DNA from 3 places in the Streptomyces sp. NPDC005281 genome. Region 2 is predicted to be linked to each of the others. Evidence: riboswitches for the same ligand, from Rfam matches in the RefSeq annotation. Region 2 holds a riboswitch; each other region holds the start of a gene.
What was found. Region 2 has a riboswitch for cyclic di-AMP ahead of ABZV42_RS22745 (NlpC/P60 family protein). Riboswitches for the same ligand answer to the same signal wherever they lie in the genome.

Region 1: it holds a riboswitch for cyclic di-AMP, as region 2 does, so the genes downstream of both, ABZV42_RS35045 (transglycosylase SLT domain-containing protein) here and ABZV42_RS22745 (NlpC/P60 family protein) in region 2, are expected to answer to the same signal.
Region 3: it holds a riboswitch for cyclic di-AMP, as region 2 does, so the genes downstream of both, ABZV42_RS12675 (C40 family peptidase) here and ABZV42_RS22745 (NlpC/P60 family protein) in region 2, are expected to answer to the same signal.

What each region holds. Positions count from the first base shown of each region.
Region 1 covers NZ_JBEXGX010000035.1:43,311-47,978, forward strand. The annotation lists gene fahA (fumarylacetoacetase) at 1-628, opposite strand, end outside; gene ABZV42_RS35040 (Cof-type HAD-IIB family hydrolase) at 1,376-2,185, shown strand; gene ABZV42_RS35045 (transglycosylase SLT domain-containing protein) at 2,399-3,181, opposite strand; cyclic di-AMP (ydaO/yuaA leader) riboswitch at 3,185-3,340, opposite strand; gene ABZV42_RS35050 (CocE/NonD family hydrolase) at 3,871-4,668, opposite strand, start outside.
Region 2 covers NZ_JBEXGX010000016.1:45,181-49,848, forward strand. The annotation lists gene ABZV42_RS22735 (hypothetical protein) at 326-679, shown strand; gene ABZV42_RS22740 (tellurite resistance/C4-dicarboxylate transporter family protein) at 689-1,669, opposite strand; gene ABZV42_RS22745 (NlpC/P60 family protein) at 1,936-3,120, opposite strand; cyclic di-AMP (ydaO/yuaA leader) riboswitch at 3,128-3,297, opposite strand; gene pcrA (DNA helicase PcrA) at 3,591-4,668, shown strand, end outside.
Region 3 covers NZ_JBEXGX010000007.1:127,308-131,975, reverse strand. The annotation lists gene ABZV42_RS12685 (ATP-dependent Clp protease proteolytic subunit) at 119-754, shown strand; gene ABZV42_RS12680 (hypothetical protein) at 762-1,067, shown strand; cyclic di-AMP (ydaO/yuaA leader) riboswitch at 1,405-1,601, shown strand; gene ABZV42_RS12675 (C40 family peptidase) at 1,605-2,078, shown strand; gene ABZV42_RS12670 (LysE family translocator) at 2,169-2,903, opposite strand; gene ABZV42_RS12665 (LysR family transcriptional regulator) at 3,015-3,989, shown strand; gene ABZV42_RS12660 (ATP-binding protein) at 3,977-4,435, opposite strand; gene ABZV42_RS12655 (helix-turn-helix transcriptional regulator) at 4,648-4,668, shown strand, end outside.

The DNA of each region.
Region 1 (4,668 bases), on a different contig from region 2:
GCCGGCCCTGTTCCGAGGGGGTGCCGACGACGAAGCCGACCTCCGCCTCGATGTCCAGGCGGACGGACGGACCGAAGACCGGGACGGCGTCCGTGGGGGCCTTGCGCTGGCCCGAAGGGCGGACGACATCCGTGCCGGACACCACGACCGTGCCGGAGCGGCCGTGATAGCCGATCGGCAGGTGCTTCCAGTTGGGCGTGAGGGAGTCGGCGGCGTCCGGGCGGAAGATCTGGCCCACGTTCCGGGCGTGGTTCTCGGAGGCGTAGAAGTCGACGTAGTCCGCGACGGTGAACGGGAGGTGCAGTGTCACGTCGGACAGAGGGTGGAAATGCGGAGCGAGCGTCTCCCGGTGGGCCGGGACGGTCACCCAGGCCGTCAGCGCGCGCCGGACATCGGACCAGGCGGTGTGCCCCGCGGCGAGCAGCGGATCCAGGGAGGGTTGTGCGAGGAGCCCGGCGTAGGGGGAGCCGAGCGAGCGGGCGGCGGCGCCCGCGTCGAGTACGTGGTCGCCGAGCCGTATGCCGACGCGCCGCTCGGGGTCGCCGGCCTGGTCGGTCAGGGAGAATACGCCGTACGGCAGGTTGTGCGGGCCGAAGGGATCGCCCTCGGGGACATCGAAGGGGGGCATCGGTTGGTGCCTCGCTTTCGGGTTCGTACTCGCCATGTGATCCATGCGTTCCACGTGTTTCATGTGGTCGGGGCACACGTTACGGGGGAGGGACCCCGCTGCGGCAGGGCCTAAAGGGTTTGCAATGTCCGAATTGGCCATATCGGACGCGGCGATTCCGGCTCGACGCCTCTCGGAAACCGTCGCATTGGGCTCCGTTCGGCACCGGCCCAGACATCGCCACCGCCACCGCCGCTACCGCCACCGGCACAGACACCGGCACAGGTACCGGGCCCGTGCCGGGCGGCCCGTGAGCGGTGGTGCGCCGAAATCGGGTGCTCGGTACGGCTCGTCGGTTCCCGGCCCTTGATGTACGGCTCGGGTTCCGGGGCGTGCTGTTCGCTCGTGTCCTGAGCCGTGCTGTTCCGGACTGCTCGCGGCGGTCTCGCCGGGCCCGTGACGTGCCTCGCAGGCGGGGTGGAGTCCGACTCCGGCCGGGCGGTTCGGCGAGTGCGGGACCGTGAAATCGGCTGCCCTGCCTGGGTGTTGTCGAGGCAGAGGTGCTGGTTGCCCTTCATGCAGGGGGCGTTGGGGTGTTGTGGTCGGTCGTGTTCGGGAAAGTCGGTGTGGGCGGAAGCGGAGCCTGGGTGATCCGAATCGGTCGCAACGCGCTTACCGCCGTGCGGTGAACGGCGTTGCTGACGGGATACCGGACGTCGTCCGGTTCACGCCGGGCCGATGAGTCGTCGGATCCGTATTCTTCGGATCATGGCCGCTCCGACTGCATATTCACTCATCGCCACTGACCTGGACGGAACGCTGCTGCGCGGCGACGACACACTCTCCGACCGGTCACGCGCCGCGTTGGCGAACGTGACCCGGGCAGGTGCCCGCCATCTCGTGGTCACGGGCCGACCCGCACCGCGTGTGCGCCCGCTTCTCGATGAACTCGGCGGCGAGGGACTGGCGGTGTGCGGGCAGGGGGCGCAGCTCTACGACGCCGGCACCGACCGCATGCTGTGGTCGGTGACCCTGGACAGAGAGCTGGCGGAGACGGCGCTCGGCAAGATCGAGGCGGAGGTCGGGATGCTGTACGCGGCGGTCGACCAGGACGGGGTGGACGGGCTGACGCTCATCGAGCCGGGGTACGTCATGCCGCATCCGACACTGCCGGCGGTGCGGGTGCCACGCCGGGACAACCTCTGGGCGGAGCCGATCAGCAAGGTGCTGCTGCGCCACCCGTCCCTGTCCGACGACGAGTTGGCGTCAGCGGCACGGGGAGTGGTCGGTTCGCTGGCGACGGTGACCATGTCCGGGCCCGGCACCGTCGAACTCCAGCCATGCGGGGTGACCAAGGCGACGGGCCTCGCTCTCGCCGCGGCGCACCTCGGTCTCACCCCGTGCGCGACGCTGGCCTTCGGTGACATGCCCAATGACATCCCGATGTTCGACTGGGCGGCCCGAGGTGTGGCGATGGCCAACGCGCATCCGGAACTGAAGGCGGTGGCCGACGAGGTCACGTTGTCGAACGAGGACGACGGAATCGCGGTGGTCCTGGAGCGCCTCTTCGGCTTCTAGCGCCACCGCCGCACCCGCCCGCACGCTTGCCCGCGCGCACCTGTTCGCGCGCCTGCCCGCGCACACCCGTCAGCCCGCACTCCGCCGGTGCGCGTCGTCGCCCGCCCGGCGACGCGTCCGACACGCGCGCCGGGCCACGACGCAACCGCACCCGCCGACGGTCCGAGAAGGCGCCGTCGGCGGGTGCGGTGAGAAACGGGGGTGCGGGGTGGATCAGTAGGCGCCGTTGACGTTGTCGATGGAGCCGTAGGTCTTGGCCGCGTAGTTGCAGGCGGCGGTGATGTTCGCGACCGGGTCGTAGATGTTCATCGACGTGCCCGAGACGTGGTACGCCTGGAACGTGGGGTCGATGACCTGGAGCAGGCCCTTGGAGGGGATGCCCGCGGCGGCGTTGGAGTCCCAGTTGTTGATGGCGTTGGGGTTGCCGGAGGACTCGCGCATCACGTTGCGGTAGATGCCGTCGTAGCTGCCGGGGATGCCCGCCTTGGCCATGACGTCCAGGGACTGCTTGATCCAGCCGTCGAGGTTGTTGCTGTACGACTTGACGGAGGCCTGGGTGGCGGTGGTCACCTTGGACTTGGCGACGGCGGCGGTGGCGGTGGCGGTGGTCTTCGCCGTGGTGCGGACGGTCGTCGACCCCAGCGACTTCGTGCCGACGGTCAGCTTCAGGCCCGGACGGATCAGGGCGGGGTTGTCGCCGATGACCGCGCGGTTCGCCGTGTACAGCTTCTTCCAGCCGCCGCTCTTGGGGTACTTCTGCGCCACCTTGGACAGGGTGTCGCCGGCGACCACCTTGTAGGTGACGAGCTGCACGTTGGGGACCACCGCGGTGTGGGCGGTCTTCGCGACCTGGGGGGCCTGCGCCGGAGTGGCGGCGCTGGCGCCGGTCGCGCTCACGAGCGGAAGGGCGAGGGCGATGCCGCCCGTTCCGGCGGCGATCATGCCCCGGGTGATGACGTTGGTCTTCATGCGACGGTGCTTGGCTCGTACGGGCATGGCGAATTTCCTCTCCGACGCCTGCGAGGTGAGCTGTCGGGTTCGGGCGGGAGATGCCCGGCCGCGCTGTGAGCGCGGCTTCACCCCAAGCCGGTCCGGTATGTACGGATCGGCGGCTTACCTGTGGTTCCCCCGCTCCTGCCGTGGCGTGGGTCGATGGGTTGCCGGGCGGCGGCAGGATTCGGCGATCCGCCCGGGGTCGACCAGAACGTATGCGAGAGCACATGTCCGAAACAAGACGAGATTTGACCGCGAAGATCGCTTTCGCCTGGTTAAGGCGAGGGTAAAAAGTCCGATTGTGCCGGAATTGGATCCTCAACTTGCCTTTGGCGAAGGGGTTGGGTCGAGAACGGTGCGCGGCGGCGGTGCGGCACGCCGGTGACTCAACTCACGAGACCAAAGAGCATTAAGGCGGCATGAGGGGTAAATCGGGCATCAGGCGTGGGTCGGTGAGCGCCGGCGGGCTCTTCGGAGGGGGCCGATCGGCCCCTGACGCGACGGGAATTGTGGCGTGGGACACGTCGGGGCGGGCCCCGTCCGGGGCCCGAGCCGTCCGGGCGGGACCGCCGGCCGGAAGCGAGCCGAACCCAGGCGGACGCCAGGTGAAGTGCGGCTCTTTTCAACGGCGTTCGGTGTGCACGCGAGCGAGGGAACGCGAACTCCCTTGCCTGTGGCTCGTGTCGGCTCGGTCAGCCGGCCGTGCGCGGGATTCTCTTCTCCCAGGTCCGGTGGAAGACGACCTCGCCGCCGTCCTTGCAGACGAGTTCGTCGGTCGTGATGAAGTCCCGCGCGTCGCAGGTGAGTGCGGAGACCGTCTCGACTCGGGCGTCCCACGGCAGGTCCGGGCGGTGCAGCCGGATCGACCACGCCGAGCGGGCGCCGGCGGACAGCGGGTCCGGTGAGTCGATCGTGTACGTCTCCCGGGCCTCCTCCGTGTATTCGAGGCCGTCGGGATGGACGTGGGTGCCGCCGTGGCCCGGGTCGGTCTCCAGGCGCCAGGTCTCCGCGGCCACGTCGCGCAGGACCAGGCGCCGCGGCCGGGACTCGTCCAGGGTCTCGGAGACGGTCACGCCGAGGGGTTCGTACTCCTCCGGCTCCCCGAAGGTGATCGAGGGGTCCGACTCCCGTGTCCGTACCGGGAGTTCGAGGACGCTGCCGATCGGCTCCAGGGTGAAGCCCGCCTCCGAGCCCGGCTGGGGCCAGATCCAGGGCCAGTACGCGGAGGAGACGCCCAGCCGGATGCGGTGGCCTGCCGGGAACGCGTAGCCGATGGCGTTCAGGTCGAGCACCACGTTCTCCGCGGTGCCCGGTTTCCAGGGCACAGCCTGTTCGGGGCCCTGGCGCGCCGACAGGTTCAGGGCGCCCCGGGTGACCAGCGTGGACGCTCCGTCCGGCGCCACATCGCAGAGCCGGGCGATCACCTGCCCCCTGGGTGACGCGGACGTCAGCCGCAGATTGACCCGGGGGCGGCCCAGCACCCAGGTCTC
Region 2 (4,668 bases):
GCTATGTACGGAACTATCGCAATTGGATCGCTGAGCGACTGTATGTGACCAATTTCCTGGCCGTATGGCGCCGACTCGACGCGGGGTGCTGACCGAAGCGACGAATTCCGGAGAGTCCGCGCGATGCCGGTGCTATGGGTGACACGCGATGGTCCGGTGGAGGGGGAGTGGCGGCGGGGGCGGCGGTCGGAAGAGCCGCCAGGTCGGGGAAGCCGCTCCGCCGGACCGCCTTTTTCTAGGGGCCGGCCCCCTCGGAGGGGATGCCCCCCGTAAGGGATGCCCCCGTCGGGAGCGGCGTCAGGGGGTGCGGTTAGGCTCCGGCTCCATGGGCGTACTCATCCATCTCTTCGTCGGCCTGCACATCATCGGCATCGCCGCGCTCCTCGGCGGCTTCTTCACCCAGATGAAGGCGATGGGCAAGGGCACCGGCCGCTTCGTCCCGGCGATGCTGCACGGCGCGCTGACCATGCTGGTGACCGGGGTCGCCCTGGTCGGGCTCAACCAGGCCGACGGCAACACGGTCAACACCGTCAAGATCGGCGTGAAGCTGGCCCTGCTGATCGTGATCCTCGGGCTCGTCTATGTGAAGCGGGACGACGAGACGGTGGACAAGCGCCTCTTCGGCCTGGTCGGGCTGCTGACCGTGACGAACATCTTCATCGCCGTCCTGTGGACCTGACCGGCGCACTCACTCCCGCACGGCGGACCTGAAGGCGAGAGCGGCCCCCGCGGCCACCACGAGCCACACCGCCACCGCGATCCACAGGAGCACCTGTCCCGGCCCCTTGAGCCCGAAGACGTCGAGGGCGGTCGCGACCGAGAGGGCCGCAGCCGCCGTCATCCCCATGGGGAAGACGGTCGCCCAGCGCCGTACGTCGAACTGCGGGCGCGGCCACACCACCTCCGCGACGGCCAGCGCGCCGTAACAGGCGAGGTCGAGCACGAGCAACGCGGCGGTCGTGGCGCGCAGGACGCCCTGGTCGTCGTTGTTCCAGAGGTACGGGTTCACATGGTGCGCGGCGACGAGTTTCGCCCCGGCCAGCGCCGAGATCGCGAGCGCGCCACCCGCCACCCAGTGGTCCCCGGCCCCCTTCTTCACCTCCCACAGGTCGAAGTGCGCGAAGCACACTCCGTAGCAGACGATCCCGAGCCAGAACAGCACCATCGCGGCGTGCGCGAGCCAGTCCGGGCCCACGGCGGTGGCGATGGTCGAGGCGAGAACCGAGAGCCCCTGTGTGGCCACGCAGACGAGGAAGACGCCTCCCGCCATGCGGCGCCGCCAATGCCGTACGACGGCCACGAGCAGGATCGGCCAGAGCACGGCCGACAGCGCGAGCAGGGCCTCGGCGAGCACCTGCCATCCCAGCAGGGAGAACCGGGTGCCGAGTACGGTGGTCGCCGCGACGGCGGTGAGGCCGGGAGGTGTGCCGGCCTGCCGCGTCCATTGCTCCCGGTCGTCCGCCAGGCGGACGAGGAAGTCCGCGGCGAGCCCGAGCCAGGCCAGCGAGGCGAGGACCAGCGCGATCCGGGAGAGGGTCTCGTAGCCGGTCAGGTGCAGCCCGACCGAGATGATGCCGGTGGCCATGACGGCGGCCCCCGCGGCGGGCGGCCGCCCCGCCCACCAGGTGCGGAACGAGGACGTGTCCGGCATGTCCGGTGTTTCAGGCATGCGCCCGATGCTAGGGCCTGTCCTGCGGATCAGACCGGAGGAAGCCCCGGCGCCGTGCGGACGCGGGTGGGCGGGCCGAGCCCCGCGTCCTTGGCCTGGTCCGGAGGACCGGCGCCGGGGCATCCGGAGGACCGGCGCCTGGCATCCGGACCGGTCGCGGGCGAGCGTGCGTGAGCGGCCGCGGAGGGGCGGGGCGGGGCGAGCGCGCGGGGCACGCGCGCGGGCCTCTCGGCTCCCGCGAGCGCGCCCCGTGGAGAGGTCCCGGCCTACCCGGGGCGCACCACGCTGTGGATGATCGACGTGCCGCCGTAGTAGATCGACTCCTCGCGGACGTACGCTCCCGGCTTCGGCGCGTGGATCATCATGCCGTCGCCTATGTAGAGGCCGACGTGGCTGATGTCGTCGTAGAAGAAGACGAGGTCGCCGGGACGGGCGTCGGCGAGGGGGACCGTCGTGCCGGCGTTCACCTGGTCGTAGGTGACACGCGGCAGGCTGACGCCGGCGGCCTTCCACGCGGCCTGGGTCAGGCCCGAGCAGTCGTAGGAGTCAGGGCCGGTGGCGCCCCAGACGTACGGCTTGCCGACCTGCGCGCGGGCGAACGCGAGCGCCTTGGCCGCCTTCGCCGTGTACGAGGAGTCCGTGTCCGCCGATCCCGTCGCCGACCCGGCGGAGGACCCGGTCGCCGAGCCGGATGCCGAACCGGTCGAGGTGCCCGAAGACTGCTTCCGGGCGGCCTTCTCGGCGGCGGCCTGCTGCCGTGCCAGTTCCGCCGCCTTGGCCGCGGCCTGCTCCTGCTTCTTCTTCTCGATCGCCGCCAGCCGTGCCTTGTCCTCGGCGTTCAGCTTCGAGAGCAGGTCGCGGGCCTCGGTGAGCTTCCGCTGCACCGCGGCCTTGGAGGTCTTGAGTTCCTTCTGCGTGGCGGTCAGCGACTCCAGGCTCCGGGTGGCCTCCGCCCGCTTTTTGGTGGTGGCGGCCTGCTCGGTGATGTAGTCGTCGACGGACGCCTTCTGGCGGGACGTCAGGCGGCTCATCAACTGGGTCTGGTCGAAATAGTCCTGCGGGTTGTCCGCGAGCAGGAGGGTCGCGGTGTCGGGCGCGGCGGCCCCGGTGCGGTACTGCGCCGCGGCGAACGAACCCAGTTCCTCGCGAGCGGTGTTGAGCTTCTCGGTGCGCTGGGCGACGTCGTCCAGCAGGGTGTCGACGCGCTTGCGCTGCTCGGCGGTCTTCTCCCGGGTCGCGTTGTACTTGTTCGTGGCCGTCTCGGCCTGGTGGTAGAGGTCGTCGACCTTCTTGGAGACTTCTTCGATGCGGGGCCTGGGTTCGGCCGAGGGGGCCGCGTTGGCGGTCTGGGAGAGCAGGGCCACGGAGGTGAGGGCCGCCGTGGCGAGGGCCGGGGTCCGTATGCCTGCGATGCGCGTACCCGAAGGACGCGATTTGCGGTGCGACGCCAAGAGAGGCGACTCCTTCCGTCATCCGCCTGCCGAGTTAGCTGTCGGGTTCGGGCGGGTGGTTCCGGAAGGTTGCCCTACGGTCCTTGCCCCACAAGGCGGTTGGACCGATTCACCCCAAGGTCGGTGGGTCCCCGGCTCCGGCGGCCTCGCGGCGTACGGAATCGGCGGAGGCCGCTCGGCCCGGCGACGTTCGCCGGTTGTGGTCGAGTGGCCTTCCGGCACGCTAGCCAACCGGTGTGGCCCATGTGAAGGTTGATGTGCGATATGCCCGATACATTTTCGTGACCTTGGCCGCACCCGCCGCATTCCGCGTGCCAATCGCGCCAATCCGACCACTTTGCCCTCGGCTTGACCTTCGGTGATCGATCGATCGCACATGGTCATGGTCCGGGAGAGTCCTGTCACGACTGCCCGTCGAGTTCTCCGGGTGGCGGCGGGCTGTCGGTGGGGCGGCCTAGACTCGGAGAGCGATGAGCAGCCTCTTTGACGACAGCTTCCTGGCGAACCTCAAGCCCTCCGCGGCCCACGAGGAAGAACACCCGCCGCCGCCCGAGGACGATCACGTACCGGAGCAGGTTCCGGACGATCTGTTCGGCGGGAAGTTCGACATGCCGCCGAACCGGGACGCGTACTACCGCGACGGCGCCCCCAGGCCCGCCGTGGACCCGGCGGCCCTGCTGGACGGACTGAACGAGAACCAGCGCGCCGCCGTGGTCCACTCCGGCTCCCCGCTGCTCATCGTGGCCGGCGCCGGCTCCGGCAAGACCCGGGTGCTCACCCACCGGATCGCGCATCTGCTCGGCGAGCGGAGCGTTCACCCCGGCCAGATCCTCGCGATCACCTTCACGAACAAGGCCGCGGGCGAGATGAAGGAGCGCGTCGAGGCGCTCGTCGGCCCCCGTGCCAACGCGATGTGGGTGATGACCTTCCACAGCGCCTGCGTCCGCATCCTGCGCCGCGAGAGCAAGAGGCTCGGTTTCACCTCCTCGTTCTCGATCTACGACGCCGCCGACTCCAAGCGGCTGATGGCGCTCGTCTGCCGTGATCTCGACCTCGACCCGAAGCGTTTCCCGCCGAAGTCGTTCAGCGCCAAGATCTCGAACCTGAAGAACGAGCTGATCGACGAGGAGGACTTCGCCGCCCAGGCCACCGACGGCTTCGAGAAGACCCTCGCCCAGGCGTACGCGATGTACCAGTCGCGGCTGCGCGAGGCCAACGCGCTCGACTTCGACGACCTGATCATGACCACGGTCAACCTGCTGCGCGCCTTCCCGGACGTCGCCGAGCACTACCGCCGCCGCTTCCGGCACGTCCTGGTCGACGAGTACCAGGACACCAACCACGCGCAGTACTCGCTGGTCCGGGAGCTCGTGGGCACCTCCGAGCACCCCGTGGACGTACCGCCCGGCGAGTTCGACCTGCCCCCGGCCGAGCTGTGTGTCGTGGGTGACGCGGACCAGTCGATCTACGCCTTCCGTGGCGCGACCATCCGCAACATCCTCCAGTTCGAGGAGAACTACCCGAACGCGACGACGATCCTCCTGGAGC
Region 3 (4,668 bases), on a different contig from region 2:
CGGCCCGCCGCCGCCTTCCCGCCAGGGGCGCCGCCGTTTTCGCTCTCGGCATGACGCTCTTCCACGACGACGTACGTCCTGTACATTTTTTACAGACGTCGATCCGAGGAGGCGCGCCATGGACAGCCCGTCCGCCCGCTATGTCCTGCCCGAGTTCACCGAGCGCACGAGTACGGGGCAGCAGACCCTGGATCCGTACTCGAAGCTGCTCGCCGAACGGATCGTGTTCCTGGGGACGCCGATCGACGACACCTCGGCGAACGACGTGATGGCGCAGTTCATGTACCTCGAACACCAGGCCCCTGAGCAGGACATCTCGCTCTACGTCAACTCCCCCGGCGGCTCTTTCAGCGCGATGACGGCGATCTACGACACGATCCGGTTCGTGACCTGCGACGTCGAGACGGTCTGCCTCGGCCGGGCGGAGTCGGCCGCCGCGGTGCTGCTGGCCGCCGGCACCCCGGGCAAGCGGCTCGCGCTGCCGGGAGCCCGCGTCCTCCTCCGGCAGCCGTCGATCCCGGAGCCGGTCCAGGGACGGACCAGCGACCTGGCGATCCAGGCAGAGGAGTTGGTCCGCACCCGCGAGATCCTGGAGGACATGCTCGTACGGCACACGGGACAGAGCCCGGAGCGGGTCGCCGCGGACATCGAGCGGGACAAGGTCCTCGACGCTCCGGCGGCGCTGGCCTACGGCCTGATCGACCTGATCGTGCCGAGCCGCGGGGCCGCGCGCCGGACGCCGGGCGCGAGGTGAGCGGCCGATGATCCCGGACCTCCCTCCGCTGCCGGCGCTGACCCGCGCCGAGGCCGAGCTGATCGACCGCTATCTCGACGTGGTCGACCTGGTCGGCCGTATCAACCCCTCCCGCCCCGGAGACACCTATCGCGGCCTGAGGGCGGCTCAGGCTCTGGTCGGCAAGGCGGAGGCCCTGCGGGACGCTCTCACGCTGATGCACCAGCGCGGCGAGAACGAGGTGCACGCCCCGACGCTGGCCCAGGCTCTGCGGGTGCTCGGCGGAGAACGGCGGGCCGCCAGGGTCACCGTGCCGCCCGAGCCGGGAAGTTGACGGACCCGCACCACGGCACCGGTGTGCGCCGCGACCCCGTGATGCCCGGACCACGACTCAAACGGACCGGATGGTGTACCCACCGATGGCGTATTCAGGGAACCTTTCTACGACCCCTCCGAGTTGCGCAACACGCGGTTCAGAAAGGCCGGATGAAGCCTTTCACCGCAGGTACGGGCCCCGCCGGCATCCCCAACACGCGCTCGAACGGGGGGTTGTTCACCCGAACAGGTGAGTGGTGAGTAAGCCCACAAAACGCCGGTTCCGCTCGGATTTTCCGACTCCCATGAGTGAAGATCCCTTCCGACGACAAGCCCCCGCCACAGCGGCGGGGCGGTCCGGGCGGACGCCGAGTCCTGCCGCCGCCCGGATGCCCGGTCGACAGAAGTGGATCGGCAGGAGTGGAGGACCCAGCTAGACGGTCCGCCGGAACAGTTCCGGGCGGTCCTTGGGGTGAAGCCGCAGCAGCGGCCGGGCAACTTCGCCAGCCCGAATCCGACAGGTCATCCTTCACAGGCGGCTGACGAAGGGTTGCGCATGACTGCGCTCAATCGTGTCCCGTCGCTGTGGACCCGGGCCGGTACGGCCTCGGCCCTCACCCTTGCCGCGGTGGGCGGCAGCCTCGTGGTCCCCGGCGTCGCACCCGACGCCGAGGCGGCCACGCTCGCGACGCGGGCACTCCAGGTCGCGGCGTCGAAGCACGGCTCCCCCTACCAGTGGGGCGCCACCGGACCGCACCGCTTCGACTGCTCCGGGCTCACGCTCTACTCGTACAAGAAGGCGGGCAAGACGCTGCCTCGTACGGCCGCGGCGCAGTACAACAAGACGCACCATGTCTCGGCCTCGCACCGCAAGGCCGGTGACCTCGTGTTCTTCCACTCGGGCCGGAACGTGTACCACGTCGGCATCTACGCCGGGAAGGGAAAGATCTGGCACTCCCCGAAGACCGGGGAAGTGGTGAAGCTCGAGAGGATCTGGACGAGAAGCGTCTGGTACGGCAGGGTCGGCTGATCCTCAGCCCCGGGGCGGCGGACCCTCGCCGCCCCGGCGCGGGCCCTCCCACGGCCCGCCGCGGGCCCCCACGGCCGCTGTGACGCCCTCTCAGCTCCTCAGGGGATCCAGCACCAGGACGAGGCCCAGCACGGTGAGGGCGCCGCCGGTGAGCCCGGCCACGGCGCGCGCGGCCCGCGGCTCGCGCAGCCACCGCCCGAGCCGGTCCACCAGAAGCGCGACCGCCGGGAACCACAGCAGGGCCAGGACGACCACGATCAGCGCGAGCAGCAGGGTCCGCGGCATCGCCGGCGTGCCCGCGGGCACGAACTGCGGCAGCAGGCTCAGGAACGTGATGGGCGCCTTCGGGTTGAGCGCGTTGGTGACGAAGCCCTGCCGCAGCGGGCGTGCGCGCCCCGCCGCCCGACGCGTCGTCGCCGCGCGCCGAACCGCGTCCGAACCCGGCTCCGCCGCCGTCCCGCGCAGGCCCGCGCCGGAGTCCGTCGCCTCCGCTTCCGTGCCGTGCGGACCCGGCCCCGTCCCGTCGGACGCCACGTCACTCGGACGGCCCAGCGAGCGGAGCGTGCGCAGGCCCAGGTACAGCACGTAGACCCCACCGAGCAGTTGGAGCGTCCGGAAGAGCGCCGGGACGGCCGTCAGGACGGCGGCGACCCCGGCGACCGCGAGCGCGGTGTGGAGCAGCAGCCCGCCCGCGATGCCGAGGGCGCAGGCGACCCCGGTCCGGCGGGACACGAGCGCGTTGCGTACGACGACGGTGAAGTCCGCGCCCGGCATGGCGACCATGCCGGCGGCGACGCCCGTGAAGGCGATGAGCTGAGCGTCCATGGCCCCCAGACTGCCCGGGACGGGCCTTCAGCAGGTATGTCGAATATCCTGGGTCGGTCTTAAGCGATCGTTAACACCCGGCCGGACACCGCCGGGCCCGGGAGGCGCGCGATGTACGACCCGACGCGGCTCGCGGCACTGGTGGCGATCGCCGAGGCGGGATCGATCACCCGGGCAGCCGAGCGCCTCGGATACAGCCCGCCCGCGCTGTCCCAGCAGGTGGCGAAGCTGGAGCGGGAGGCGGGGGCGACGCTGCTGGTGCGCTCCCATCGCGGGACCCGGCTCACCGGAGCGGGTGAACTGCTGGTCGTACGGGCCCGCCGGGTCCTCGACGAGATGGAGCTGGCCCGGCACGAACTGGCCCGGCTGACGGGACTGTCGGGCGGCACGCTGCGACTCGGCACCTTCCAGACGGCGGGCATCCATCTGCTCCCGCCCGTCCTCAGCGCCTTCCGCCGGGCCCACCCGGACGTGGCGCTCGCGGTCGCCGACTACGAGCCGCCGCACGGGATCGCCGCGGTCGCGGCCGGCGAGGTGGACCTGGCGCTCACGCACGCCTATCAGCCCGCCCCGCCGGTACCGCTCCCGTCGTCCGTCGGCATCGAGCCGGTGCTGGTCGAGGAACTGGTGCTGGTGACCGCCCCCGGTCACCTTCTCGCCGGCGGTTCGGCGCGGCTGCCGCTCGCCGAGCTCGCCGGGCAGCCGCTGATCAGCATGGCCCCGGACCACCCTCCCCGCCAGGGTGTGGAGGCCGCGCTCGCCGGGGCGGGGGCCACACCCGCGGTCCTCGTCGAGACCCCGGTGTACGCCCTGGTGTGCGCGCTGGTCAGCGCCGGGCTCGGGGTCGCGGTCGTGCCGGAGATGGTGGCGGCGACGGCGACGACTCCGGTGGGCACCAGGCTGCTGGAGCCGGGAGATCTGCGCCGCACGATCTCGGTCGTCCACCGGACGGATGTGACGGCACCGGCGGCCGACGCGTTCCGCGCCCTGCTGCGCGGCGCCTTCGGGCGGGCCGGGCGCCATCGGGCCGGTGGCGCCCGGCCGGATACCGGCGGGCGCCGGGACGAGATGCCTCAGGGCTCCTGAGGCCACCCGGCGGGCACCGGCCGGACCGGGACCGTCCAGGGGAGTTCGATGGAGACCGTCTTGCCGCCCTCCCGGGTCGGCAGCACGATGAGCCTGCCACCGCATTCCGCCGCCAGCCAGCGGATGATGACCATGCCGCGGCCGTTGTCCTGCTGGACGGCCGCGGGCAGTCGCTTCGGAAAGCGCGGATGGCTGTCGGTGACGCCGATGCGCAGCCGCTCCTCCCGTTCGAGGCACACCCCGACCGTGAACGTGGGCGACTGCCCGAATGTGTGCTGGACGGCGTTGGTGGCCAGTTCGGACACGATCAGGCGCACGGTCTCGGCGACTTCGCTGTCACGCGGCAGGCCCCATTCGGCCAGTACTTCGGCGACGAATTTACGGGCCACGGAAACCGAGGCCGGTTCGCTCGGCAGTGTGACGGATGCTTCCTGATGGTCTGCCATGGCGACGTTCGTCCCTTTCCCACGGGACCGGAACCCGACACCGAGCGTTTGGTTCGAGTACGGTCCCGGACTGGTGCTTGCGCCAGACTGCCATTACCGGGCCGGTCGCGGGTGCGATCCACCGAGGAATGCATATATCTGTCGCTCGATGCGGTGAACTCTGCGTCGGCAGAGCGTATTCGGGCGACTTGGAAGGAGTAAGGAGAACGGACATGCAGCACGGTCCCGCGGTG